Leucothrix mucor DSM 2157: one gene and its partners. The protein of the gene in region 4 interacts with the protein of the main gene of each other region in a pairwise test. Links are inferred from orthologs where the notes say so. Each region holds a gene or a part of one and is shown on either strand. Other genes may lie near its edges.

Region 1 (7,224 bases), 380 kb from region 4 along the record:
CGTTGTTGCTGGGTCAGCTGCTTGCTGGCCGTAGGTTTGCTGCCCACCTGCCGTCGCGCCTGAACCTGATGCAGACTGCTGCATTTGTGAGCAACCACTGATAACTAACACACTGGCAACTAACGGGACCATCCACTTCATTGATTTCATTTAAATTGTTCCTTTTATCTTAAATAAGGTGACCAGGCGGGCTCTCTCACATCCCCGCCAGGAGAAAATAATTCTTGCTTAGCATAACCGTTGTCACTGACGACGGAGAGTGTTCCCCGACCACCGTTTTGCGTCGCATATACTACCATTGTTCCATTTGGTGCCAGAGAAGGCGACTCGTCAAAACGCCCATCCGACACAACACTGGCTCCCTGCCGTCCTCTTTCCATAATGGCTATACGAAATGCACCGGAAACGCGACGCACAAAAGCAATTTTGTTGTCCACCACGTCAGCCGCTGAATTGTAAGTACCATCATAGGTCACCCGCTTTGGTGAACCACCCGTTGCTGGCATTTCATACAGCTGAGGGCGACCACCACGGTCAGATGTAAATATAATCGAACGCCCGTCCTGCGTCCAATTTGGCTCAGTATCAATTGCACGTGAATTGGTCAAACGCTTAAAAGCGCCATTAGCCAAGGTCAGCACGTATAGCTCAGGGTTACCATCGACAGATAAACTCAAAGCAAGTTGCTGACCATTTGGCGACCAAGACGGAGCACCGTTAATACCACGCCGCGATGAGACCATACGCTTCTCACCGGTAAAAATATTTTGTGTATAGATTGCTGGCGTCCCACGCTCAAATGACACATAAGCAATTTGACTGCCATCGTAAGACCAACTTGGCGACATCACGGGTTTGCGCGATGTTAATACGACTTTCGGATTATAGCCATCGGCATCCGCCACATAGAGTCGATAAACTCGCTGCTCAACTGCTCGACCTTCAACCGTGACGTACACCAAGCGCGTATCAAACGCACCTTTCAATTTAACTAGGTACTCAAATATCTTATCGGCAGCCTTGTGCGCAAGTCTACGCTGATTAGCCAAATTACCTATCCGATAACTGGAGTCTCGTTGACCAGTCACTGTAGAGATAATCTCAATATCCAAACCTGCCTCAGTGCGTCGACCACGGACTAAAAACGCCGCGCCCAACATCTTTAAGCGCGCAGGCTCAACAGCGGCTCCAAATGTTGCCATATTCGTGGCACGACTGGAGCTAACAATCTGAAACCGCCCGCTGCGGTTTAAATCCGCCTCAATAATGGCATGCGCGCCACCCGGCATCGGCGCAATTACGATGGGGATTCCCCGATCGCTGGTTTTTGAAATTCTCAACTCTAAATCTGCCCATGCCGAACCTGCGAAGGCTAGCGTTAACAGCAAAACAAAGCTACGAATCAGGTTATTAATTTTCATAAGTTAATCCATCGTAATCAATAGTGTTCTATCCAGATCATTGCGGCTTGGTGCCGGCAAAGGCTCCGCACGTCTGAAGGCATCTTCGATTGAAGCACAAAAGCCCGGGTCGGAGCATTGAATAAACTGGATGCGCCCTTTCACGAAGCCGCTATAGCTAATCTCTACCCGAATTTTTGCCTGCTGGCCCCGAGAGCCAGGTGGCGGATTCCAGTTGCGTTTAACATGCTGCTCGATCTGTGAGCCCCATTGGCTAGCTGCAACCCGGCGCGCCTGAGCTTGTGCTTGCTCTTGTTGCTGTCTTGCAGCCGCTTCAGCACGTCTACGCTCTTCTGCCTGACGTTGAACCGCTTCAACCCGCTTTCGCTCAGCCTCGGCTTTAGCAACACGATTGGCTTCAGCCTGCTTCAATGCCGCCTCTGCCCGCTTCGCTTCAGCTTCTTGACGACGCTTTTCAGCTAATGCTTGTGCTTTACGCGCTTCGGCTGCTCGCTTAGCTTCCTCTTGTTGGCGCTTCTTTTCAGCAAGCTGCCTAGCTTGTTCTGCTTTCGCCCGACGCTCAGCCTCTTGCTTCTGACGAGCTTCTTCTGCTTTTTTAGCTTCAAACTCAGCACGTCGCTTAGCGATCAATGCCTGATCTGCTTTTTCCTTTTCTAAGCGCTGACGCTCAAGCTCGGCAGCCCGCTGCTGGCGTGCACGCTCTGCTTCCGCTTGCTTGCGCTCTTCCTCAGCAATACGACGCGCTTCAGCGGCTTTCTGCTCCGCAATTCTCGCCTGCTCTTCACGCTGTTGTTTAGCACGAGCGGCTTCAGCCTGACGTTCAGCTTCGGCTTTTTCTTGCGCTAATTTAGCGGCTGCTGCTTCCTCTTCGCGCTTTTTAATGGCCTCAGCACGTGCTTTGGCAGCCGCTAGCTCTTGCTGACGCCTTGCTTCCGCCGCCGCTTCTGCACGTTGTTCGGCTAAACGTTGCTGTTCAGCCTCAGCCTCTGCTTTTTGCTTGGCCTCAACGAGCGCCTTCGCTGCCGCTGCTTTTTCAATTTGTTCTTGGCGCTTTGCCTCTGCGGCTTGCGCTGCTTGTTCTTGCTCCTGACGTGCTTGTGCGGCTTCCTGCTCAGCAGCTTCTGCTTTGTCAGCCTGCTCTTGCCTAAGCACCTCCGCCGCTTGTTCTGCCTGCTCCTGCTCTTGGCGAGCCTCCGCTTCAGCTTGCTCCGCCGCAGCCTGAGCTTCTTCTGCAAGCTGCTTGGATTCAGCTTCCGCGGTTACCCCCTGCTCAGCAGCTTCAACCGGTGTTTCGGCATCTGTTGACTGCTCAACCGGCTCCACGACAGCGGGCAAACTTTCAGGCTGAATAAACAACACATTTACCGGCGTTTTTTCATTTGAGCTAGCGCCAATCTGGTGCCAGTCAAAACTAACCACAAATAGCAAGGCGACCAGCACGTGCAGCAGCACGGCCAGAAAAAATGCAATAGGATGACGGATCAACGCATTCATCATTTGCTTTCTAAAGCGTCCGGATCAGCCATCAGGCCGATATTCTTCGCACCCGCTTGCTGTGCCACAGCCATCGCCTGCATCAGGAAGCCATAAGCCACTTCACGATCAGCACGCAAATAAACGGGACGGTTAGCCTGATTTTGCAGCTCTGTGCCTAATCGCTCGGTCAACACCTCAAGATTCATGCCGTCACTGTCATCAACAAAATATTGACCAGACGCATCGACTGAAATAATCAGTGCAGCATTTCCCGAGTTATTCACCAAAGGCGTGGTTTCTGCATTCGGCAGATTTAATTCAACACCCGTTTGCATCATGGGAGCTGTCACCATAAATATCACCAGCAATACCAACATAACGTCGATATACGGGACAACATTCATATCGGCCATAGAGCGACGACCACGCTGGCTACGACGAGACATACTTAGACTCCAGCCTGCTTGCCATGGCGCTCAAGCAAGGTCGTGAACTCTTCACGGAAGTTTTCATAGTTAGCTGCAACACGATCAACGCCATCACTAAAGCGGTTGTAAGCGATTACCGCAGGAATTGCCGCAAACAAACCCATTGCCGTTGCAATCAAGGCTTCAGCAATACCAGGAGCAACAACCGCTAATGATGCTTGCTGCATCTGACCTAGGGATAAGAAGGAATTCATGATCCCCCAAACCGTTCCAAACAGACCTACATAAGGGCTGGTTGAGCCTACCGTTGCCAGAAATGAAAGATTCTTTTCTAACTTTTCCAACTCACGTGATTCAGCAACTCGCATCGCACGCTGCGCACCAACCACCTGAGGCATGGCACTGTTAGCACGATGCGCACGTTGATATTCGTGGTAGCCACCAAAGAACATCGACTCTAAACCGCTCTTGGCCGCCTTGGCAGACAGATCGTCATACAGCTTATCCAGTGAGATACCGCTCCAGAACCGCTTTTCAAAGCGCTCCTGCTCGCGTCTCGCCCGACTAATCTGACTGGTTTTTACGAAGATAATCATCCACGAGATCAGCGAGACCAATAGCAATAGCCCCATCACCACTTGCACGATGATGCTGGCTTCTAAAATTAATGACAGAATTGAATGATCAAATGACATTCAAAGTTTCCCCTTGGTATTTTTTGAGCGCTGATGTTAGTTAGCGTCTGTGGATAATAAAGACTCCCTGATGACATCAGGAATTCGTTTTGGTTTAAATTTGTCCGTATCAATACACACCAAGCCGACACTAGCTTGTGCGAGTAAATCTACCTCACCGGAACTGCGGCCATGCAACACTTTCTGTTTCATTGTCACACTACTTCCGCCCAGATCTATGACCTCAGCCGTTACCATAAGTTGCTGGTTAAACAGCGCTGGCTTCAAATATTCTACATTTACCGAGCGCACCACAAACAAGGTTTGAGACTCAACCCGCAACTCATCTTGCTCATAGCCTAAATGACGCAACCATTCGGTACGGCAACGCTCAAAAAAATTCAGGTAATTTGCGTGATAAACCACGCCGCCGGCGTCGGTATCTTCATAATAAACACGGACGGGCAGAACAAATAGTTCGGAATTTATCTTAGTTTGTGGCACAACATCTCCAGATTATCATCGTTTAGTGGGGATCACACAGCAGATTTACACTCGTTTACGCTTTACTATCCGGCATAGCCAATGAAAAATGATCCCATGCCATCCGGGTTGCCATTCGCCCACGTGGAGTACGCATTAAGTAGCCCTGCTGGATGAGGTAAGGCTCTAAAACGTCCTCAATAGTTCCCCGCTCCTCTCCGATGGCAGCGGCAATATTATCAATACCAACCGGCCCACCTTCAAACTTTTCTAACACAGCCAATAGCAGTCGCCGATCCATATGATCGAAGCCCTGCTGATCGACGTTTAACATATTCAACGCCAAATCGGCAATCTCTGCGGTAATCCGTCCATCCGCTTTAACTTGGGCATAGTCCCGCACACGCCTAAGCAAGCGATTGGCGATTCGCGGTGTTCCACGCGCGCGCCGAGCCACTTCATAAGCCCCACCTTCATCAATATCCACACCCAAGATGCCTGCGGCGCGTGACACGATGTATTGAAGGTCTGGCACATTGTAGAATTCCAGCCGTTGTACAATACCAAACCGGTCACGTAATGGCGAGGTTAACAGACCAGCGCGCGTAGTCGCTCCGATCAACGTGAATGGTGGTAAGTCCAGTTTGATTGAACGTGCAGCTGGCCCCTCACCAATCATGATATCCAACTGAAAATCTTCCATGGCTGGATAGAGAATTTCTTCAACCACCGGACTTAAACGGTGAATCTCATCAACGAACAGCACATCATGCGGCTCAAGGTTGGTTAGCAACGCCGCTAAATCACCTGCTTTTTCCAAGACAGGGCCGGAGGTTGAGCGTAAATTAGCACCTAATTCGTTGGCAATAATATGAGATAAGGTTGTTTTCCCTAAACCTGGCGGACCGAAAATCAGTACATGATCAAGCGCTTCACCGCGTGCTCTGGCCGCAGGAATAAAGATTTCCATTTGCTCACGCACGACTGGCTGACCAATGTAGTCAGATAGGCGCTGCGGACGGATTTTTTCTTCCGTTATTAGCTCATCCAGTCCGGCAACCGGCGATATGACGCGATCGTCATCCATCACGACAAGGAATCCTTCAAGGCATTACGAATCATTACTTCGACACTCAAGCCCTGCCCCGCTTGACGACTAATCATTCGGCTCGCTTCTGTGGGTTTATAACCGAGCGCCAATAAAGCATTCTCTGCCTCTTCTTCCAAATCAACCGGTAACGGCAAGCGCTCGGTCATTGGTTTAGAGTCTGCAGCTGCATTCGCATCGGCTTTTGGTAAACGGTCACGCATTTCGATAATCAGGCGTTCTGCTGTTTTCTTGCCAACGCCCGGTAAGCGCGTCAGACCAGCCACATCACCAGCGCGCACTCGCTCAGCAAATTCATTTACGGTCATACCGGAAACAATTGCCAAAGCCATCTTAGGGCCAACACCGTTGACTTTTAATAGAGTGCGGAACAATTCACGTTCTACTACCGAACTGAATGCATACAAAATTTGGGCGTCTTCGCGCACGATAAAATGCGTGTGCAGCGTGACTTCCTGATTCAATTCCGGCAGATCATAAAATGTCGTCATTGAGGCTTGCACCTCATAGCCAACACCATGCACATCAACCATTAAATCCGGCGCTTGCCGATAAATCAACTTACCGCGGAGCATTCCAATCATGCAGGTATCTCGTTATTTTTGATTGTAAACTGCATAGGTATCATTTTATGGCAGCCTGTGCAATCTTGCTTTTGTAAGGACCGATGTGCGCATGACTGATGGCAACTGCCAAGGCATCGGAAGTATCAATTTGTAATCGCCCAGATAGGTTTAGTAGGATTTTAACCATATGCTGTACCTGTTCTTTATCTGCATTACCCCGCCCAACGACTGATTGCTTCACTTCGCGAGCGCTATATTCATGCACTACCAAGCCATTAACCACGCCAGCGCAGATTGCCGCGCCACGTGCCTGACCGAGTTTAAGTGCAGAGGAAGGGTTGTTGGATAAGAACACATCCTCAATCGACATTTGTTGAGGCTGGTAGCATTGAATCACTTCAGTAATAGCTTGGTAAATCATCCCCAGCCGTTCAGGAAACGTCTGCTTCCCCATGCGCACACACGTGCTGTAGACGTGCTTGCTGTGTCGGCCATCGCTATCAATCACCCCAATGCCGGTAATGCGTGAACCGGGGTCAATCCCGATGATGCGTATCGTGCTCATTATTATAGTTTAGATCTCTGTTTTATGCTGTTTTCGAGATCATAACATAGCTGAGAGAAGACCGTTATTTTACGTCGCCACTGCTAATTCTGATGGATCCGATTACGCTCCGTTCAGTTTACGTATCCTTGGCAATTAGCATAATGACCACTTACAAGATGATCAATCAACACACAACCGACTGTCCGACGAGCCTTTGTGCATTCAATAAATCGTCGTAGCATGTCTGCTGAGAGTCTTAAAAAATAACTATAAAATGACCTTATAAAATCATGTCTGTAAGCACTGAAATTACACTACCGACAATACTTCAGACGTTTGTCAGCGATGGCAAACTGAAGCGTGACGCCGCTATTAAGGCGATGCGCGACGCGTCTGATCGTAAAAAACCCATTGTTAGTCACTTGCTGGAGCGCCAGCTGGTTGACCCAATGGATATGGCCATCGCGTGTAGTAATCAGTTTGGTATGAGCCTTGTCGACCTGGATGCGATTAATATCAGT
Region 2 (7,231 bases), 170 kb from region 4 along the record:
GATATTACCAGTGGATTCAACTGAAACTTGCATGCACAAAACCTCATAAACCACCGCGTCAATGCGGCGAGAAGATATAATCTGTTAGTCGTAAATTTACCCGGAGACAGGTTTGGAGAAGTCAAATGGTGCGAAAGGAGAGACTCGAACTCTCACGCCTTGCGACACTGGAACCTAAATCCAGCGCGTCTACCAATTCCGCCACTTTCGCATTTGACTTACACCGCTACTGCCAATGAGCTAGGAGCGGGGATTATACATGGCTATAAGCCGCTTGTGTATAATCACTTAGAGAAATTTTAGAATAAATCATGAATATGGTTTATTCAAGCTAACTACTCAATGGGGTGGATGATGGGGCTCGAACCCACGACCACCGGAATCACAATCCGGGGCTCTACCAACTGAGCTACACCCACCACTGAAAGAGTATTTCCTAACCGAACAATGGCGCGTCCGGCAGGACTCGAACCTGCTACCCTCGGCTTAGAAGGCCGATGCTCTATCCAGATGAGCTACGGACGCATGCTCGAAAAAAACGTGGTCGGGGTAGAGAGATTCGAACTCCCGACATCCTGCACCCAAAGCAGGCGCGCTACCAGACTGCGCTATACCCCGTTTTCCAAGTCCCTTCAGAGTGTCAACATATCGCTGTAACCCCGAAGAAGCGCGAATAATACGTGCCTTAATTATTTCCGTCAAGCGGATTTTTAAAAAAAGTCTTCAAAACTTTTACCACCCTCGCCGCAACCTATATAGCTTTTTGAATTTTAAGGAAATACCTGTAACATGCATTACTCATTTAGTACTCACAGAATTTTTCATGTCTCATTTGAAGTTCAACTTGCTTAAAACTGATAAGCAAAGTCGTCGCGGCCGCCTGACATTTCCACGCGGCACTGTAGAAACCCCCGCCTTTATGCCAGTTGGCACTTATGGCACGGTAAAAGCCATGACACCGGCACAAGTTAAAGACACTGGCGCCGAGATTATTCTTGGCAACACCTTTCACTTAATGTCACGACCCGGCACTGAAATCATTCGTGCGCACGGCGACCTCCATGACTTTATGCAGTGGGATAAGCCTATCCTGACCGACTCCGGTGGATTCCAAGTCTTCTCACTGGCAAAGATGCGCAAGATCACCGAGGAAGGCGCTCACTTTCGCTCACCGGTTAATGGCGACAAGGTGTTACTCACCCCTGAGTACTCAATGCAGATCCAGCGAGACCTCGGATCAGACATTGTAATGATCTTTGATGAGTGTACACCCTACCCTGCTACCTTCGACGAAGCAGAGCAATCCATGTCATTATCACTACGTTGGGCAGCCCGCAGCAAAATCGCTCACGCAGGCAATGAGTCAGCACTCTTTGGTATCGTACAAGGCGGCATGTATGGCGAACTACGCCAAACCTCTGCGGAAGGCCTTAAAGAAATAGGCTTTGATGGCTATGCAATTGGTGGCTTATCGGTGGGTGAGCCAATGGACGAGCGCAATGCCGTACTGGAAGCAACAACACCATTACTTCCTACTGACAAACCACGCTACTTAATGGGCGTTGGTAAGCCTGAAGACATTATTGAATCCGTATTACGTGGCGTTGATATGTTTGACTGCGTTATCCCAACCCGTAATGCACGTAACGGCTTCCTATTTACACGCTTTGGCACCCTGAAAGTCCGCAACGAAAAGCACAAGCTATCAACCGCGCCGATTGATCCAGACTGTAACTGCTATACCTGTCAGAATTTCTCACGCTCATACTTACGCCATCTGGATAAATGCAAAGAGATTTTAGGTGCGCAACTGAATACCATCCACAACCTGCACTACTATCAGGAACTGATGCAAGGCATTCGCAAATCATTAGATGAGGACCGCTTTGAAGAATTCCGCAGCGAGTTTTATGCGCTTCGTGAAAAAGGCGACCCTTTGGAACACTAAGTACGAAAAGCTGATTGATTTACACAAACAAAAAGGCCACTCATCTCTGAGTGGCCTTTTTTATATCAAGAACACATGACGTGTTACATGATACCCATCTTCTCAAGCATCTGAATAGTCAGACCACCTGTTGGAAGATTGTTGTCTTTCTGGTAACGCTCTACAGATAGCAATGTTCCGCGACCGATGCTGCCATCGATAGGACCATTATAGTAACCCGCATCTTTCAGCACTTGCTGAATTTGCTTGTTAGTATCACGAGTCATGTTTGTTTCACACAACACACGCTGCCACTCCAAACGCTCGCTAGATTTCTTAACACGCTTTTCGATGGTGTTATAAACCGCTGGAACGATTGTGCGACGCTCTTCAGCTTCTGCAGAAACATTCTTAACTTTAACAGTCTTGTACTCAGCAGGTACTTTCTCTTCAACAATTGTTGCAGGCTCTTCGATCACTTGCTTCTTAATTGTTGTGAACTCTGCTGGAATTTCTTTCAAGCAAATTCTGTTACCCGTCGCAGTACCTTCACCAGATACTTCGGAATCTCTCCAGATAAACGCAGCATCAGCAACTTTAGTCGTTACTTTAACTGTACTGAATTCTGCTGGTAGTTTTTCACGATCTGCCGCTGAATCACTAACCAAACGGCTAACGGGTACAACGATAGACTCTGCAGGTACTTCAACTTCTTCAACTGTTGAAGGCGCCTTCAAGACAGTCTTCTTAATGGTCTTATAAACAGCAGGGATCTGAACCAGACACATGATATCGCCTGTTGCGTTATCAATACGAGTAATTGGGCCAGTTCCTTTTTTCCAAACGGCCTTAGCTGGCTCTACCATTACCTGCTCTTCGATTACTTCGTACTCAGCTTCCACCAGGACTTTATCCTTGCTGGATGCCTTAACCATTACAGTCTCTTCTGTCTGCTCGTACTGAGCATCAGCGATATTGATCTGCTCTGCTTCTTCCTTAACCAGCACTTCTTTTTCAGTTGTTTCAAACTTAGCAGGAACATAGTACTCGCTGAAACACTGACTAGGCTTAGCAGACTCAAGGTCAACACCATTAGTCACAGCCGCTGCCAATAATGCAGGGCTCGCAGGAATACCACGACGATCTAAACGGGTAACCCACTCAGAACGTGCTGGAGAAACTTCAACTTCTTCCGTTTCAGTACGGTATTTTGCAGGTACTGCTTTCAAGCGAGTGAACGCCTCTTTAACCAGTACTTCTTTTTCTTGAACATCGAACACTGCAGGAACAATTTCAACAGTATTAGTCTCAGGCTTTACCAGCACTTCTTCAGATACTGTTTCGAAAACAGCCGGTACGATAACCTTTGAATAACATTCGCCAGGCTTAGCATCAGGTAAAGTATCAGTTGCATCGACACGGTCTGCCTCAGCTGCGTAAGACATTGGGATTAATAAAGATAGAATAGCCGCTGAGGCATAACTCTTGTTCAGCATTTGGAACTCCTAAAATATACTACCATTTAATATGTAGTGACTGAGTTGGGCACTTAAATGGAACTCGACGGTCCCTGTGATTATTTTCTGTATTCATAGTCAGGCGACTACGACACCCCTTTATAGATTGCCGACAAAGCATAATCCATCCCCGACAAATGGGCAACCTTCTTAACATTGCGATACCGGCCCCTCTGAGGTACACACTATTATTAGGATTATGTCGTGGAGCAGAGGATATAGAATTCAGCAAAACCCAGCCTGAATAACATACAAAAAAGGCCTGATAAAAATCAGGCCTCTTGTTACAACACTCATTAGTGTGACTAACGGTTTGCATAATACTTGGTGCCGATGGCCGGACTCGAACCGGCACAGCCTAGGGCCACCACCCCCTCAAGATGGCGTGTCTACCAATTCCACCACATCGGCACTGATAAAAACTTACTCTTTTGGTGCGACAGGAACATCCGAAGCTGTTTCTGCTGGCGTTGAGGCCGCCGCTGGCACCGGTACATCAGAAGGCGCAGATGGTACTGCTTTTTCTGGTGCTTGACTAGTACTTGTTACGACAGATTCTACAACACTTTGAGTACCACCTTCTGGATGAGCAACCAACCAAGCCAGTAACAAAGAGTTAACAAAGAACACAGTCGCTAAGATAGCTGTTGAACGACTCAGGAAATTACCCGAACCTTGAGAACCGAATACAGACCCGGAAGCGCCACCTCCGCCGCCTCCGCCAAATGCGGCACCAGCATCAGCTCCTTTACCGTGCTGCATTAGCACCAAGCCAATAATTCCAAGGGAGACAACTAACTGCACGATCAATAAAATGTTATAGAGCATAATAATTAAGTTTTTCTAAGTTAAGCCGCCCGGCAAATCGCCAGGAAGTCATCTGCATTCAATGATGCGCCACCAATCAGGCCGCCATCAATATCCGACATTGCCAGCAGTTCAGCGGCATTACCGGGATTCATACTACCACCGTAAACAATCTGAACAGTATCCGCGATTGCCTTATCGTATGTCGCCAGCAGCGCTCTAATAGCCGCATGCACATCTTGTGCCTGCTCTGGCGTAGCCGTTCTTCCGGTACCAATTGCCCAAACCGGCTCATACGCAATCACGGCCGCTGCAAACGCAGCAATACCGTGCTGATCAATTACTGCCTGAATCTGACGAGACACTACGGACTCGGTCACACCCTGATCACGCTCTTCTAGTGTTTCACCAACACATAGCACCGGAATAATACCCGAGTCGCTTAGCACTTTAAACTTGACCGCAACATCGGCATCCGCCTCATTATATAGACTACGACGCTCCGAGTGACCGACTAAGCCATACTGGCAACCGAATTCACTCAACATACTGGCACTGATCTCTCCGGTATATGCTCCCTTTGCATGGGCAGCTACATTTTGTGAGCCAACCATAACGCGTTGATCACTTAAAATATCAGCAACCATCGGTATGTATATATAAGGAGGACATACTGCAACGGATAAAGACTCTGTTTCCGGCAAACCAGCAACAATACCTTTAAGTAACTCAGTGATACTCTCACCAGAGCCATTCAACTTCCAATTACCTGCAATCAATGTCTTACGCATTAGCTGCTCCTGTTGAAGTGCCACGTTTAACACAATCGCGGAAGGTTAAACTGACTGACACGATAAATCAAATATTTCCAGCTGAATTCGCTCAAAAACTGTTTTTTTAAAATAATCAAAAAAAATTAAAAAAAGACTTTACGAAAATAAAGTTTGTGAGTATTCTACGGCCCTTCAAGAAATCTTGCAGTTGGAGAAGTGGCCGAGTGGCTGAAGGCGCTCCCCTGCTAAGGGAGTATATGGTTTATCCCGTATCGAGGGTTCGAATCCCTCCTTCTCCGCCATTGCAATGTTCCTTGAAATGATTAATAAAGTTTTTGAAAATTAGTTGTTGACATGATCTTTCAAAACCTTCATTATTCGCCGCCTTGAAAGCACGCACTGGTAGCTCAGTTGGATAGAGTATCTGGCTACGAACCAGAGGGTCGGGAGTTCGAATCTCTCCCAGTGCGCCACTTATTCAATGATTTAGGGAGTCTTCGGACTCCCTTTTTCATGTCTGTAATAAATAGAATCTCACCTGTTTCTACACCCCACAAAAAAAGCCCTGCCAATTACTCAGGACTATTTTCATATTTTTACACCTTAAGCCTCCTTTCTCTTGATCAACTTATTAAAGATCGAAAAAGCTAAACGGCAAATATTCTAATATATCCCCTTTTTTTACCGCTGACCCTTCCCGCGCAATCGCAAACCCGTCACCCCAACTTGCTGAAGTCAGTACTCCTGAACTTTGATTTGGGAAAGATTGCAGTGCTAAACCACCCACATCATCATGTTGAAGCCTTACACGAAGGTATTCCTGACGCCTTACGGTGTAGTTCAAATCGAATGCTGCTGGCACTTTAAAGCCCTGAATGCACTTAAATGGCATGCCTTGCATTGCCTGAATAAACGGGCGACCCAAAATACATGTCGTTGCAAACACCGAAACCGGATTTCCTGGCATTCCCAGAAAAGGTACGCTGCGTCCTGCAGAATTAATCTGGCCAAATGCTAATGGCTTCCCTGGTTTAATGCTAATGCTCCAAAGGTCCAACTGGCCGAGCGATTCAACGGCCGCTTTAACATGATCTTCCTCACCAACTGATACGCCACCGCTAGTCATTACCAAGTCAGCTTGCGATGCCGCCTGCGATAATGCCTCGATAGTACCTTCTAATGTATCGGTCACAATTCCTAAATTAATTACCTCACAACCCATCCGCTGCAACATAGCAACCAAGGTAAAGCGATTAGAGTTATAAATCTGACCTACTCCTAAAGGCTCGCCCGGCTCACGAAGTTCATCGCCAGTGAAGAACACAGCAACCCGTAACTTCTTAAAAACTTTTACTTTAGTAACACCAACAGATGCTAATAAACCCAAATCTTGCGGAGCAAGGCGATGCCCAACACTCAAGATTTCATCGTTCTCTCGAATATCTTCGCCAGCATCGCGTACATTCTCACCGACTTTGACGGTACCGCTGATAGTAATGGACACCTCCGAATCTACTTCATGGACCGTACAGACCTCCTGCATCACCACCGCATCCGCACCATCCGGCAGCGGTGCACCAGTAAAAATCCTCGCAACGGTTCGAACTTCCAAATATTCCCCCACACTACCCGCAGGAATACGCTGACTGACTCTAAACGACTTAGTCGGCTCAGTAATTAAATCTGCAGCCCGAAGTGCGTAACCATCCATGGAGCTATTGGCAAGTGGTGGCACGTTAATTGTTGAGAATACAGGCTCAGCTAATACTCTAAGTAGACTATCTGAGACACTCACCCACTCAGCTTCGGTAACTGACTTAACTTGTTCGCTTAGACGCTGCAAAGCCTCATCAACCGGAATTAGTCTCGCTCCAAACTTTGGATCATCACAACTGACCACAGCCATACTTGCCTCTTTAAATAAATTACTTACTAATGAACACCTGAGTAGCTAACTATTACATGCACGCGTTCGAACTGAAAAATTAGTCTAAAAAATACCGGATACTGTAGACTTATGACTTTTATAGTATCCATTCAGATAACAATGAGCAAAGCCACTTTAACGGATGTCGCGCCAGCGGTAAAAAAAGGGATGCAGACAGTTGATGATCTGTTAATCCGCTCTAAAAACACCGCATCGATCACCAGCCTGAAGCCTTTAGCCCGCTCGCTACTCTTTGCTGAGCTATCGATGATTGCCTACC
Region 3 (7,231 bases), 1.2 Mb from region 4 along the record:
CAGAAATTCCTGAGTGGACTGCATCCTTCGATAGCCGTTGCTTCATAGATTTCACTTGAGATCGACTTCAATAATCCCGTACAAAGAATCATGATGTAAGGGTACCCCAACCAAGTATTCACCAGGATCAACATAACTTTGGCCAGTGCCGGGTCACTAAACCAGCCCGGACTAATATCAAACAAGCTGTTTAAAATGAGGTTTATTTCCCCAAAGTTCTCATTGAAGAGTCCTTTGAAAACCAGAATTGAGATGAATCCGGGCACAGCATAAGGCAGGAATAATAGTGTGCGGTAGAGTGTACGAAACCGAAGGGCTTCCCAGTTAAGCAGCACAGCAAGTAATACCCCAATTACCAGTGTGAATAATACGGTCAACGCGGAAAACACGACGGTCCACAGAAAGATCTTTAAGAAGGGCTTTTGAAAGTCAGCACTGCCAAATATCCGAAAATAGTTACCTAAGCCGATTGAGACTTTAAAACCGGGTGTTAATTGTTGTTTGTTCTCATCTTCAAAAAAACCAGTATCAAAATTAGGTGTAATGATGGTGTTGGTTTGCATGTTTATCAGTGTCTCGCCTTCAGAGACTTTGTACAGCGGACTGCTTAGGGCGAAACGACGTAAACCTTGCATGCCAAGTTGCTGACCATTGGGCAGGGCTAAATTGAGCTTTTTAATCGATTCACGCAGTTTGATGACTTGTCCCATCGGGATAGCATCACCCAGAGTATGCGACGAATTTTCATCTGCTTCACTCAATGTAATGTGCTGAGCCTCGCCTAAATCAATAGGAGTCGAGGTATAGACTTTATCTTCATTACTTAGCTTCAGTTGGTAGCCATCACGGTGCTTGTGCAGTGTAAACGCGAGTTGCTTATCGCCGGAGGTATAAGTTTCGTCTAAAAAATACTGTTTTGCGCGCTCATACTCTAAAAGATTGCTAGAGCTGAAGTTCGTCAGTCCCATATTGATGGTATGTATCAGCGGGTAAATAACAAACACAGCTATGCCTATTAATCCTGGCCATAAATACCGATAGGCAGTCATTGGTTTATGGATATAGATAAATAGCGTCAGGCAGCATACTACCAGCGTTATAAACGCCAGTACGGTATAGCCTGTCAGGTATATGATCGATACGATGTATAGCAATATTAAACTGCTAATGAGTAGAGCAGACCACTTTAAAAGGTGTTTGCTGAACGGCACGTGGTGTTGTGTAGGGAAGGGATGGACGCTGCTCATTTAGAGTATTGCTCCTAAAAAGCGTGGCAGGCAAGAAGCACCTGCCACAAAGTAGGGGTTAAGTAGTTACTTCTTCGCAGTTTTTTCAGCGGAAGTACCAATACGTTTGGCGGCTTGATCCATCGCCTCTTTGGCGCTTTGGCGGCCCTGTGTCAGGTTTTGCAGAGCGGATTCCATTGAGGACCAGAACTTACCCATTTCAGGAATATTGGGCATTGGTTCACCGAGCTCTACATTCCTCATGGTTGCGACGATATTTTCATTGCTGGAGAGCTTTTCAAAGAATGCTTTATTGGCTGGCGTACCCAAGGCAACGTCATTATCAACAGTGGTTAGTCCATCGACTGTGAGTAGGGAGTTTTCTAAGAATTCAACAGCGAGCTCTTTGTTAGGACTTGCACGATTCAGCATCGCTCCAAGAACACCAATGAATGGTTTACCAAGCTGCTCTTTGACGGCCGGTATAGGCGCAACACCGAAGTTAATACCGCTCTTCTTCAGATTAGACCAAGCCCATGGACCATTGATCATCATGGCAACTTTTCCCTGATTTACACCGGCTTCCATATCCGCGTAGTTAGCGCTTTTAGGCATGACACCATCTTTAATTAACTGAGATAACTCTGTCGCTCCACTAATAGCGCCTTCACTATTCACACCTATATCACTGGTATCATAACCACTGTGAGATTTCTTAAAAACATAGCCACCTTCCGCCGCTAGCATTCCCCATGTGAAGTAGGTGTTGTTATAGTCCCAAAGGATCGCTTTTTTGCCATCTTTCATGAGCTGTTTATCAAGCTCACGTACTTCAGCAAAGGTCTTTGGTGGTGTCTCTACTAAGTCTTTGTTGTAAATCAAACCTACCGCTTCAAAAGAGATTGGGTAGCCGAATACCTTGTCACCAATAGTGAAGGCATCCCAGCCTTTTTGGTTGATGGACGCTTTAATTTCTTTGCTAGGATTGATGCTCGCTAGCAAGCCACTTCCGTTCCATTCACCGATTCGATCATGTGCAAAGATAAATATATCCGGGCCTTTACCTGCACTGGCAGCTTGCTGAAATTTTGCGGTGACATCTTCAGGATGCTCCACTTTTACTTCGATGCCGGTTTCTTTGGTAAATGCGTCTCCCACTGCCTGAATACCATTGTAACCTTTATCTCCGTTTACCCAGATAAGGAGTTTTCCTTCATCGAAAGCATAAGACGTGCTTGAAGCTGACACGACTGAACAAAGTGCGATGGCTGTTGCTATTTTCTTAAGTTTAATCATATTGATTTCCTCCAATGATTATTATGAGTTGAACGGTTTGTATCAGCTTAGGTTTCGTCTGCCAGCAAGCGATGACAAGCCTGTTCGTCACTATCAAATAAGTGGTAATGGTGGCTTTTAGCCTTGAGGTATACGGTATCGCCAAGCTCAACTTTGCACTCTGCAGGTAAGCGTGCAATGCAGTGATCAATTGATGAGCTGGTTTCTATATGAATGAGTGTTTGGTCACCGAGACGTTCAACCATCAGAACGGTTCCTTTAATGGTGTTGTCGTCAGCTGCTTCAACCAAATCCAAACGTTCAGGGCGCACACCTAAAGTAATTTTTATCCCCAATGAAAGCTGGGATGCATCGACCGAAACATGGTGAATGGTTCCATCCTGATCGCGTACCACCGCCTCCGTTCCGCTGGCACTCATTAATGTTACAGCTAAGAAGTTCATCTTAGGAGAGCCTATGAATCCTGCGACAAACTTGTTGCAAGGGCGTCGGAATAAATCCATCGGTTTGCCTACTTGCTCTATACGACCAGCACGCAACACTACCATGCGTGTTGCCAACGTCATTGCCTCCACCTGATCATGTGTAACATAGACCATGGTTGAACCTAGCTTGCGGTGAAGCTGGGCTATTTCCATCCGAGTCTGTACGCGTAGCGCTGCGTCGAGGTTAGAAAGTGGTTCATCAAACAAAAATAAATCCGGATTGCGTACAATCGCCCGGCCAATTGCCACTCTCTGGCGTTGACCACCAGAGAGTGACTTTGGTTTGGCATCTAAGTAAGAATTCAACCCCAGAATATTTGAAGCCCAGTTCACCTTTTCATTGATTTCAGCAGTTTGCTTTTTTGCAATCTTCAGACCAAACGCCATGTTGCGAAAGACGTTCATGTGAGGGTAGAGTGCGTACGATTGAAAGACCATCGAGATGCTTCGCTCAGCGGGTGGTAAGTCATTGACTCGCCGACCTCCCATGCTTAGATCGCCACTGGTAATTTCCTCAAGACCTGCTATCAAACGCAGAATTGTTGATTTACCACAGCCTGAAGGTCCGACAAAAACACAGAGATCACCTTTTTCAATGTCAAGATCAACATTGTGAATGGTTTCTATGTCGCCGAATGATTTACAAACGTTTCGTAAAGTGACTTGGGCCATTATTTTTACCACCAAGATTCCAATTGAAAACCATAACTCATGCCATGGGTATCGGTCCCGAAGACACCGTTGGCAACCCCTTTAGCTTGTGCCGCATCATCCCAATCAGCATAGGTGACAAAAGCTCGAAGTTGAGGTCTGGACCAAAAGTTTGCAGTAGGCGAAAGGTATGGTGCCAGGGTGATCTTGTTCAAAGAGCGCACTTCACCATCTTTATCTTTAACGCGATCATGACCTAACTCCAAGCCCACCCCGAAGTGCTTGTTAATATGTAAAGTTGGACGCAAGCCGACAGACATCCAGGTATCGCCATCTTCTACTTTTTGGTAAACCGCTTCTGCCATACCTGAGAACTTTTCACCTTTCTGCCAAACCATTTGCTCGGTGACACGCAGCACTTTGTCGTCGCTGTCTGCACTATCATTAGGATATGGATTTAAGCCCACTCCTGAGCCATCCCCATATTGAACTGCTAGCTTGTTAAATCCTCCTAGTACATTGCTTTGTGTGTGCATCAAGTGGAACTGCTTGCCATTTGTTCCTTCGAAATCATCCTGACTTTCATCGGATCGTAATAGGTTAACGCCTACGTCCAAAGAGCCGTTTTTGTTAGTTTTGATACCACTGAGTTTGAAATCATGACTGGTCACTGCACGGTCATCGTCTGAAGTGTTTCGACGCATGGCATAAGAGAGCTTACCCACGCCGACATCTATATTTTCAACTCCAGCCCCCGGGCCAGAATTATCCCAGAAGTAGAAGTCATTGATATGAGCATCCTGACGGTTGTAGAAACGTTTACCAACCCAGAAATTTGCACCCTCAAGAACACCACCAAAAAGGTTGCCAGCTTCGACATAGGCTTCACGAAAGGCTGGGTCTGCTTCCTCCCAGTCTTGCGCTTGGTCTACAGAAAAAGCGAGGCGTGTGCTGACATTAAAATAGGCTCCATCATCGTTTTTCCAGACTTTTTTACCGAAAGAAAGCTCACCATAAGTTTCGCACTCGTTACCCAGGCGGTATTTAGCAGCAGCGCCATCAAGCTTAAAACAAGCTTGATCACCACCTTCGCTATTTGAGCCAATGCCTGAGCGTAAGTATCCATGGAACTCAAGATTATCGTCTGCGGCGTGTACGGTGCTAACTGCAGTGCTAACCGCTAGCAGTATGCCGATACGGCGTAATAATAAAGTCATTTATTTCTCCTCCTCACCCAATATGAATACTGGGGTTTTACATTGAAGACATGAACAGATGTTGCATGCCTATACTATCGATTATCAACTGTATCGTTTAAGTTAATAATCATAAAAAATACTGTATCGTTTAAGTTAACTGAGAAAAGTTAGCCCAATTATTGTCTCCATCGCTTTCCAACCAAGCGCCATCAAAAGCGAGAACTGCCAAACTTGATGAGTGATCTTTTACTCCCCATTGCTGGAGTAATTCTTCCCCAATAAGCTTTGTCTGATTACTTAAATTAAAGACCAAGGTAACTCTGTGTTCGTCCATAAACCGATGAAATGCTAATACACCTTCCGGGGCCTCGAGCCTTTTGATGTCACCTTGTACTAATGTCCGATTTTGCTGTCGCCAAGCCAGTAATGCTTTGCAGTGGTTCAGCGTTGAGCCTAAGTCTTGTTGCTGATGTGCAACGGTTAAGTCCATGTGCTCTGATGGAACAGGGAGCCAGGGTATTTCCTGTGAAAAGCCTGCGTGATTATCCGTTGAGTTCCATGGCATAGGGGTTCTGCAGCCATCGCGCCCTTTGAACTCCGGCCAAAAAGTGATGCCATAAGGGTCTTGTAATTTTTCAAAGGGGACGTCCGCTTCCGGTAGACCAAGCTCCTCACCTTGATAAAGGCAAACGCTGCCTCTTAGGCTGAATAGTATGGCGTGCAGTAGCCGTACAAGGTCTTGCTGATGATCGCCTTCGGCCCAGCGCGTAGCGACCCGCATAACGTCATGATTGCTCATTGCCCAACACGGCCAACCATCACCAATCATGGACTCAACGGAGTCAACAACGGATTCAATGTACTCCGCACCAGAGTCATGAGCGAGCAAATCAAAGGTGTAGGCCATATGGAGCTTGTCGCCGCCAGAAGTGTACTCAGCCATTAACTTAAGTGAGTTATCATCACCGATTTCGCCGACCGTAGTGCGGTTTGGGTACTCATTCATTAGCGAGCGTAGTTTCTTTAAAAACTCAATATTTTCCGGTCGTGATTTGTCATAGACATGCGACTGCATGCTGTAGAGATTCACATCATTTGACATATCACCACCTGCTGCAACATCTTTAGGGCGCGGTGGATTGTTACGTAACTCGTCATCGTGGAAGTAGAAGTTTGCGGTATCCAGGCGGAAGCCATCAACGCCACGCTCCAGCCAAAAGCGCATATCATCAAGCACTTGATTTACCACGACAGGATTGTGAAAGTTTAGATCGGGCTGACTATCCAGGAAGTTGTGTAAATAGAACTGTTTACGTGCTGGCTCCCATGACCATGCTGATCCGCCAAATACTGACAGCCAGTTATTAGGTGGCGTACCGTCTGATTGTGGCTCTGCCCAGACGTACCAGTCTGCTTTGTCATTACTATTATCTTTACGTGACTCGCCAAACCAAGGGTGCTGGTCAGAAGTGTGACTAATCACCTGGTCAATCATAACTTTGAGGTTCAGAGAGTGTGCTTTTTTGATCAGGCTATCGAAGTCTGACAAAGAACCAAACATTGGATCAACATCGCGATAATTTGAGATGTCGTAACCAAAGTCTTTCATAGGAGAGGTAAAGAATGGTGATAACCATATCCCGTCAACACCAAGCTCTGATATGTAATCAAGCTTGTCGATGATGCCATTGATATCTCCAATGCCATCATGGTTACTATCTGCAAAGCTTCTTGGGTAGATCTGATAAATAACAGCACCACGCCACCAGCTACTTTCCGTAGTTGTACTTTGTAAAGTCATTTCCCCTCCTGTAAGTGTTACTTTATCGATTAAGATAAAATTTAACAGCAATAACTTTATCGATCAAGTAATTTTCAAAAGAATTAACTTCTAGGAGATTTAGTAGATTGACGAATGACAAGTTTGGCTGGCAGCTCGATGCTTTCCGGCGGTTCGTCACTTATTGCTAATTCTGCAGCAAGCTGACCTTTCTCATATCCTAGTTGTTCAATAGTAGTCAGTGGCGGTGTGCAGGAGGCAGCTGCTTCGATATCATCAAAGCCGATAATTGAAAGGTCATCCGGGATTTTAATGCCAAGCTTATGCGCCGCTTTCATGAGACCAATAGCCAGACGATCACTCATGCAAAGTATTGCGGTAGGCCGATTTTTCTTAGTGAGAATTTCAAGGCCTACTTGGTAGCCTGCGTCTCCACTGTTCTCGGGGCATTCTTTGATAGTAATCTGCTTCTGTGGAATTTCAGCCGCTTTAAAAGCGCTTAGATAACCTTCAAGTCGCTGTATTGCGACGTGGTGTCTGGATTGGTTGAGTGTTTCTAGAGAGAAGAGTTTGTCACGTTCTTTAGCATTTAGC
Region 4 (7,575 bases):
TCAAACAGCTTAAGATTATCCGGCGACACCCATTCAATCGGTTGCCCCTCTTTCCCGCTTGCCTCACCAAACCATTGCGTCACTTCGTACACATCCAGATAAATGGATTTATCCACGTACTCATGATAAATGCTAATCAGGCGAGAGCTACGACCAATCTCGATCCCCAACTCTTCATTGAGTTCACGAGATAGCGCTGAACGGCGGGATTCGCCCTGTTCAACCTTGCCCCCTGGAAACTCCCATTTATCGCCCTGATGCTTATCAGAGCTGCGCTTGGCAATCAGAATTTTTCCGTCGGCATCGCGAATCACCGCCGCAACCACCTCGATCGGCTTAATCTCCAGATTGTCGTCCACTTATTTTACCTGCAGCGTCTTTTTGAAGTGTGTCAACGGAACGAAGTCCGCAGCGCAACGCATGCTAGGAATCCAACGTGCAAGATTATCAGCGGTAAACGTACGGCCAACATGCTCGTTTTCAAAGTCGCCATCGTGGAATAAAATCACGCCTTGGCGCCCTTTTCCACCGCACATTTGAGTCATTACGTTATCCAGAATCTTGTCGCCTTTCTGGTAATCTTTATTCCAATCGTAAGCCGTCATTTCCCAGCCGATATGCTCAAAGCCATTCTCTTTAAGCGCAGCCATTACCTCAGGCTTATCTTTTTGGTTGAACCAACCATCACCATGCGGCAGACGAAAGATCGCAGGCTCCGTGGTGAAAAATGGCGCTAACACTTCACGTGAGCGCTTGATATAAGACTCAGCCTTTGCCAGTGGTATTGTGGAGTGACGGTCATGCTGGTAGCTGTGCGAACCAATCATATGGCCTTCGCTTTTGATACGTCCCAGAGTTTGCCTACGCTGCTGACATAACTGAAAAGACTGGCACTGAGCACTATCAGGATTGGTCTTGCAGTCATTGGTGTATAAACGGCAATCCACCTTATTTCCAAGCACAAAGAAAGTCCCTTGGATATTCTCGCGCTTCAACACATCCAGTACTTTAGGCGTGACATCCGCCACGCCATCATCAAAGCTTAGCGTGACCTTTTTCTTTTCCATTGGGCATTGGTACTTGGCACGCACTTCCGCACAATTTGGTGCGGCAGCCTGTGCAGATGATACTGATACCAACATCATCAACAATCCCGAAATCATTAATCCTACTACTGAACGCCCCATTAGCTACGGTACTCCGCATTAATCGTCACATAATCATGAGACAAATCCGAAGTCCAAACCGCAGTTGATGCATCACCATCATTCAGTACGATGCGGATGGTGATTTCTTCTTTATCCATTTCGATCTGACCTTTGGCTTCTGTATAGCTATCCACTGGCTGACCGCCTTCCAATAACTGAGTGTCGCCCAACCATAAAGACAGTTTCTCAACGGCTAAGCGCTTAATTGGGCTACGACCAATCGCCGCAACAATACGACCCCAGTTCGGGTCACTCGCAAACAATGCAGTCTTCACTAACGGCGAGCGAGCTACAGTAAAGGCAATGGCTCGCGCCGTTTCCATGTCAGGAGCCGATTCAACCTGCAGAGTTACAAACTTAGTTGCGCCCTCTGCATCGCGGATAATCGCCTGAGCCAGAAACTGACACACATCATTCAACGCTTGCTGAAGTTCGCCCATATTGGCTTCATTAACCACTGCACCAGAGTGACCGGTTGCCATCAGCAATAACGCGTCATTGGTAGACGTATCACCATCAACGGTAATTGAGTTAAATGACAGGCCAACGGATTGCTTCAACATGGATTGCAGCAAAGATTGCTCAACCTTAGCGTCGGTTGCAATGTAAGACAGCATGGTCGCCATATTAGGCTCGATCATGCCTGCACCCTTGGCAATACCCGTCAGCGTCACTAGCTTGCCATCAATGGTTAGCTGCTTGCTGATCGCTTTCGGCAGAGTATCCGTGGTCATAATGGCTTTCGCCGCTGCAAACCAGCTCTTCTCGTCCAAAGCAGCTAGCGCCTTAGGGAAAGTATCCAAAAACGGCTGTACTGGTAATTGCTGACCAATAACGCCGGTAGAGAATGGCAATACTTGCTCAACATTCACACCAGTGATTTCTGCCAAGCCTGCACACACTTTACGTGCATTATCTAAGCCCTGCTGGCCAGTACCTGCATTGGCATTACCGGAGTTTACGACCACATAACGCGGCGTTTGCTTTGCCAAAAACTCGCGGCAAAGCAGCACTGGCGCTGCGCAAAAAAGATTTTGTGTAAATACGCCTGCCACAGAGCTGCCTTCGGCAATCTCCATGACTAACAAATCTTCACGATTTTTATAACGAATGCCCGCTTGCTGAGTTGCCAAACGAATGCCCGCGATCGGTAGCACATCGCTAACCGGTGTATAGTTAACAGCCATATTTAAAATCCTTTTTGATGATCGCTTATTTCAGGCGTCCATGACATTGTTTAAATTTCTTACCAGAACCACATGGGCAAGGATCGTTACGACCGACTTTAGAGCCGCTCAAATCCACATCACTTTCTGACTCAGGGCCGCCTAAAGCGCTAGACGCTTCTGCATGGGAATATTCCATTGGCGCTGCTTCTGGCTCAGGTGGTGCAACTTGCTGACCTGCATCTTGTGTAATCTGAATTTTCATCAAAAAGCCGATGACTTTCAGCTTGATACGATCCAGCAAATCTTGGAACATTTCGAAGGCTTCGCGCTTGTATTCCTGCTTTGGATTTTTTTGAGCATAGCCACGTAGGCCAACACTCTGACGTAGATAATCCATCGCTGCCAAATGCTCCTTCCACTCTTCATCCAATACGTGCAGCATGACATCACGTTCTAGCTTGCGCATGTTTTCACTGCCAATCAGGTCTTCTTTCTGCTTCAGAACCTTCTCAGCTGCTTCCTGAATGCGTTCACGTAGTGGCTCTTCATGCAGTGAATCATCTTTATCCAACCATGTCTGAATTTCTAAATCCAGATCGAACTCTTCTTTCAGCGTTGCAGTCAGACCCGGAATATCCCATTGCTCATCCAAGCTTTGAGGTGGAACGAAACGGCTAATAACCGAATCAAGCACATCAAAGCGAATAGACTCAATAGACTCCTGAACATCTTCACCTTCCAGCAACTCAGAACGCTGCTGATAAACCACTTTACGTTGGTCATTGGCAACATCATCGTATTCCAGCAGGTTTTTACGAATATCGAAGTTGTGCCCTTCAACTTTACGCTGTGCGTTCTCGATCGACTTGGAAACAATCTTAGCTTCAATCGCCTGACCTTTTTCCATACCCAAGCGCTGCATAATGCTTTTCACGCGCTCAGAGGCAAAGATACGCATCAAGCTATCTTCCAGAGACAAGAAGAAACGTGAGGAACCCGGATCACCCTGACGACCAGCACGACCACGTAACTGATTATCTACACGACGCGATTCATGGCGCTCAGTACCGATAATGTGCAAACCACCGGCTGCAACGACCGTGTCATGGCGCTTCTGCCAATCTGCTTTCGCTGCTGCAATCGCTGCCGGATCATCACCAACTAATTTAAGCTCAGCTTCTAACGAGCCACCCAGCACGATATCTGTACCACGACCAGCCATATTGGTTGCGATGGTTACCGCGCCAGGCAGACCCGCATTTTCAATGATATGTGCTTCGCGCTCATGCTGCTTCGCATTCAATACTTCGTGAGGGATACCGGCTTTAGTCAATAAAGCAGCCAACACTTCAGAGCTATCGATAGACGCCGTACCCACTAACACTGGTTGCTGGCGCTTCTGAGCATCATGGATTTCTTCTACAATCGCATTGTATTTTTCTTCTTGCGACATGTAGACCAGATCGTTTTCATCTTTACGAGCTGTTGGCTTGTTGGTTGGAATAACTACCACTTCAAGGCCGTAAATCTGTTGTAATTCGAAGGCTTCTGTGTCCGCTGTACCGGTCATACCTGACAGCTTCTTGTACAAACGGAAGTAATTCTGGAAAGTAATCGATGCCATCGTCTGGTTTTCAGGCTTGATCTCAACGCCTTCTTTCGCTTCGATTGCTTGATGCAGACCTTCTGACCAACGACGCCCCGGCATGGTACGGCCAGTGAACTCATCGACAATAACGATTTCGCCATTGCTGATAATGTAGTCAACGTTTAACTGGAACAGCGTATGTGCACGCAAACCCGCATTCAGATGGTGTAGTACCGAGATGCTAGCGCTGTCGAACAGACCTTCATCTTCTGGCAAAACGCCTGCTTCACGTAATAGCTCTTCAGCACGCTCATTACCCGCATCCGTCAGGAATACTTGCTTCGACTTCTCATCAACTAAGTAATCACCAGGTCCTTCTTCATCATCCGGAGCCTGTGGCACTAGATTAGGAACAACTTTATCAATGGCACCGTAAAGGTTCGCCGACTCACTGGAGGGTCCGGAAATGATCAGTGGAGTACGCGCTTCATCGATAAGGATTGAGTCAACCTCATCCACTACCGCATAGCTTAGCGGACGTTGAACGCGCTCTTCTTTATTGAACGCCATATTGTCGCGTAAATAATCGAAGCCGAACTCGTTATTAGTACCGTAAGTGATATCACAAGCATAAGCCGCTTGGCGCTCAGACTGATCCAAACCGCTAACAATAATACCGGTGGTCATGCCTAAGAAACCATATAGTTTCGACATCCACTCAGCATCACGACTCGCTAGGTAGTCATTCACAGTAATAACGTGAACACCCTCACCTGGTAAGGCATTCAGGTAAACCGTTAGTGTTGCTACCAGTGTTTTACCTTCACCCGTGCGCATTTCCGCGATACGGCCATCATTCAGCACCATACCTCCGATTAGCTGTACATCGTAATGGCGCATACCCATTACGCGCTTACCCGCTTCACGCACTGTGGCAAACGCTTCCGGAATCAATGAATCCAGTGCGTCGCCTTTAGCTAGGCGCTCACGAAACTCAACCGTCTTATTTTGTAATTCTGCATCGCTCAGCTTGCTGAAACGCTCCTCGAGCGCATTTACCTGACTAACGAGCTTGGCGTAACCCTTGACCAATCTATCGTTGCGACTACCGAAGAGCTTTCTGGCAACTGATCCTATCATGATATTTATTTTCTCCCCGGTGATACCGGTATTATCTGTTCCTGCACGCAAGCGAGCTAAAGACGTTCATGCCCAGGATATGAACAACTTAATAATGAATAGTGCTTTAAGTAAGTAGATGTGGGGTCATCCCTATGGAATGCAAGGCTGCTAATATTTGTTGTGCGCCCTGGCCCCAGCTACCCGCACTGAATAATCCCCGCAGATTATAGTACAGTTCGTCGGATAAATTCACGCTTAACGCAACCTGTAGACGTTTATTGTTTTTAATTAATACAGGAATGACCGACCGGTCAGAAAAAGCTCCGGATTAATCCGGCGATTATCTTTGATCACTTCAAGGTGCAAGTGAGGCCCGGTAGAGCGGCCGGTACTTCCCACTTTGGCAATGATATCGCCACGAGCCACTTGCTGACCAAGCTTAACGTCTGAAGCATTCAAATGTGCATAGCGACTCATGACGCCATCAGCATGCTCCAATTCAACCACTCGCCCGTAGCCACCTTTTCGCCCACTAAATACCACTTTACCGGCTGCAATACTCATGACAGGCGTGCCTTTCGGTGCAGCAATGTCTAGGCCGCCGTGATATCGGCTAAGCCCACTAAACGGGTCTTTGCGCCGCCCAAACCGTGAGGATACATAACCTTTTTGAACGGGCCATTGTGCAAAGTGACCGGACTCATTGAGCACTCTGGATTTAAGCACTAACTGCATGCGCTCCAATTGATGACTTTGATGCAGCAGGTGAACTTCCAACGCCTGAACCTCTTGATTCAGGTCGGACAACTCCGAAATCGGATTTCGGCCACTACCCGCGCTTAGCGCTAAACCACCTCTAGCCGGTGGCTTGTTAAATGAAAAGACTGTTTTATCCAGTTTCGCCAACTGAATCATGCGCTCAGCAAACGCTTCCAGTCGCGCAGTCTCGCCCTCAAGGTAGGCCAATCTTTTCCGTACCTTTGATAAGTCAGAGCTAGCACCACCTTTGGATACGCTTTGCGCGAAGCGATCATTCGATGTCAGTGAGCTATTTTCCATAACGACGGACAAAGTAACAATCAACAGCGCCATACAGCAGACTGGCAATAAAAAGTGCCACCACACGTTAACGTCGAGCATAACCAGACGCTTACTTTTGGAATTATGAAATTGAAATATCACCTTAAACCCTGACTACAGCACATAGCGCTACCAACCCGAAATCGGTTACACTCGTTAGCATGAAGCAAGCTAACCACCTCCCAAACACCTACCTATACGAAAGCATCAAAAACTTTGATCGGCTGTCACAGTGCGTGCAGCAATATTTGAGAATTGATCCGAAACAGTTCAAGTTATATGTGGTGGCGCGTCAGCAAATTGTGACTGTAGTGGTTGAAAGCTCTATTCTCGCCAATCAACTGCGTTATCAACAAAAAGAAGTGTTGAAGCACATCAATCACACGTTTTTGAGCCAGTTTAAGGAAGTAAAGATTAAGCTAGTGCCCCCGCAAATGACGCCAGTGGTTGTGCCAAAGCCGCGTAAGGAGTTATCTAAGGAAGTGTCGTCCATACTGATGAGCATGGCGGAGGGGTTGGATGATGAAGATCTTAAGGCAAGCTTGCAGCGCATTGCAACGCCACAAGCCCGTTAGTCAATTAAGCGTAGCCTAATTCACCGGCATAACTCACCGAGGATTCTTCCTCAGCTTCAAGCGTTGTCAGCTCCCAAGCATCTGGTTGAGCAATTAACGCATGCAATAATAGATTGTTGATTGCGTGACCTGATTTATAGCCGTGATAAGCACCAATAATGCTATGACCTAAAGTATACAAGTCACCAATAGCATCTAACATTTTGTGTTTCACAAACTCATCTTGGTAGCGCAAGCCGTCTTTATTTAGCACTCGATATTCGTCTAATACGACCGCATTTCCAAGACTGCCCCCCAAGCCCATGTTCTTAGAGCGCAGCATTTCAACATCACGCATAAAGCCAAAGGTTCTCGCGCGGCTGATTTCACGGCTATAGGAAGACTTGGATAAATCGAGTGCCAGCGTTTGTTGTGTAGACTTTACCGCCGGATGATTAAAGTCGATTTCAAAAGAGACTTTAAATCCATCGTAAGGAGTTAACTCAGCCCAACCAGCGTTATTCTCAAAACGAACTGGCTGCTTGATTCGCACAAATTGCTTTGGTGCGCGCTGAGACTCTATCCCCGCTGACTGAATCAAATAGATAAATGGAGCGGCGCTACCGTCCATGATTGGAACTTCGGATGCGGTCAGGTCGATATAAACGTTATCAATTCCTAAACCAGCCAGAGCCGACATTAAGTGCTCAATGGTCGCGACTTTAACGCCATCCTGCACCAGTGTTGTACTCAATACTGTTTCACCAACCGCTTCCGGTGTGCTAACAATATCAACTGGCTCATCCAAGTCTACGCGTCTAAATACAATACCTGTATTTGGTGCGGCCGGACGC

What was found.
Region 1: the proteins of secA (region 4) and ybgC interact in binary tests that used the Escherichia coli proteins (3 or more experiments, as listed by UniProt). The link is inferred for Leucothrix mucor DSM 2157 from one-to-one orthologs.
Region 2: the proteins of secA (region 4) and secG interact in binary tests that used the Escherichia coli proteins (3 or more experiments, as listed by UniProt). The link is inferred for Leucothrix mucor DSM 2157 from one-to-one orthologs.
Region 3: the proteins of secA (region 4) and LEUMU_RS0107970 interact in binary tests that used the Escherichia coli proteins (3 or more experiments, as listed by UniProt). The link is inferred for Leucothrix mucor DSM 2157 from one-to-one orthologs.

What each region holds. Positions count from the first base shown.
Region 1 is NZ_ATTE01000001.1:153,447-160,670, reverse strand. The notes cover bases 2,781-5,655. They hold ybgC (tol-pal system-associated acyl-CoA thioesterase), read right to left. Parts: upstream 4,504-5,655; coding sequence 4,057-4,503; downstream 2,781-4,056. Other genes in these bases: ruvA (Holliday junction branch migration protein RuvA), read right to left, coding at 5,569-5,655; ruvB (Holliday junction branch migration DNA helicase RuvB), read right to left, coding at 4,559-5,569; tolQ (protein TolQ), read right to left, coding at 3,346-4,020; tolR (protein TolR), read right to left, coding at 2,915-3,343; tolA (cell envelope integrity protein TolA), read right to left, coding at 2,781-2,918. Outside these bases: peptidoglycan-associated lipoprotein Pal, read right to left, coding at 1-150; Tol-Pal system beta propeller repeat protein TolB, read right to left, coding at 165-1,421; more of tolA, read right to left, coding at 1,425-2,780; more of ruvA, read right to left, coding at 5,656-6,174; crossover junction endodeoxyribonuclease RuvC, read right to left, coding at 6,215-6,721; type IV-A pilus assembly ATPase PilB, read left to right, coding at 6,994-7,224.
Region 2 is NZ_ATTE01000001.1:707,106-714,336, reverse strand. What follows is about bases 2,571-5,452. They hold secG (preprotein translocase subunit SecG), read right to left. Parts: upstream 4,273-5,452; coding sequence 3,868-4,272; downstream 2,571-3,867. Other genes in these bases: tpiA (triose-phosphate isomerase), read right to left, coding at 4,293-5,042; LEUMU_RS24395 (peptidoglycan-binding domain-containing protein), read right to left, coding at 2,571-3,423. Outside these bases: tig (trigger factor), read right to left, coding at 1-33; tRNA guanosine(34) transglycosylase Tgt, read left to right, coding at 833-1,948; more of LEUMU_RS24395, read right to left, coding at 2,032-2,570; LEUMU_RS0103060 (molybdopterin molybdotransferase MoeA), read right to left, coding at 5,656-6,930; LEUMU_RS24390 (lipase family protein), read left to right, coding at 7,042-7,231. UniProt on the Escherichia coli protein: Subunit of the protein translocation channel SecYEG. Overexpression of some hybrid proteins has been thought to jam the protein secretion apparatus resulting in cell death; while this may be true it also results in FtsH-mediated degradation of SecY.
Region 3 is NZ_ATTE01000001.1:1,776,374-1,783,604, forward strand. Bases 2,781-5,662 are described here. They hold LEUMU_RS0107970 (maltoporin), read right to left. Parts: upstream 4,876-5,662; coding sequence 3,685-4,875; downstream 2,781-3,684. Other genes in these bases: LEUMU_RS0107965 (ABC transporter ATP-binding protein), read right to left, coding at 2,781-3,679; LEUMU_RS25145 (alpha-amylase family glycosyl hydrolase), read right to left, coding at 5,006-5,662. Outside these bases: maltose ABC transporter permease MalF, read right to left, coding at 1-1,247; maltose/maltodextrin ABC transporter substrate-binding protein MalE, read right to left, coding at 1,314-2,522; more of LEUMU_RS0107965, read right to left, coding at 2,570-2,780; more of LEUMU_RS25145, read right to left, coding at 5,663-6,658; LEUMU_RS0107980 (LacI family DNA-binding transcriptional regulator), read right to left, coding at 6,742-7,231.
Region 4 is NZ_ATTE01000001.1:534,289-541,863, reverse strand. Bases 2,221-5,446 are described here. They hold secA (preprotein translocase subunit SecA), read right to left. Parts: upstream 5,106-5,446; coding sequence 2,421-5,105; downstream 2,221-2,420. Other genes in these bases: LEUMU_RS24295 (M23 family metallopeptidase), read right to left, coding at 5,376-5,446; argJ (bifunctional glutamate N-acetyltransferase/amino-acid acetyltransferase ArgJ), read right to left, coding at 2,221-2,395. In the rest of the region: LEUMU_RS0102370 (Nudix family hydrolase), read right to left, coding at 1-359; LEUMU_RS0102365 (polysaccharide deacetylase family protein), read right to left, coding at 360-1,187; more of argJ, read right to left, coding at 1,187-2,220; more of LEUMU_RS24295, read right to left, coding at 5,447-6,227; LEUMU_RS0102345 (DciA family protein), read left to right, coding at 6,329-6,742; lpxC (UDP-3-O-acyl-N-acetylglucosamine deacetylase), read right to left, coding at 6,747-7,575. UniProt on the Escherichia coli protein: Required for protein export, interacts with the SecYEG preprotein conducting channel.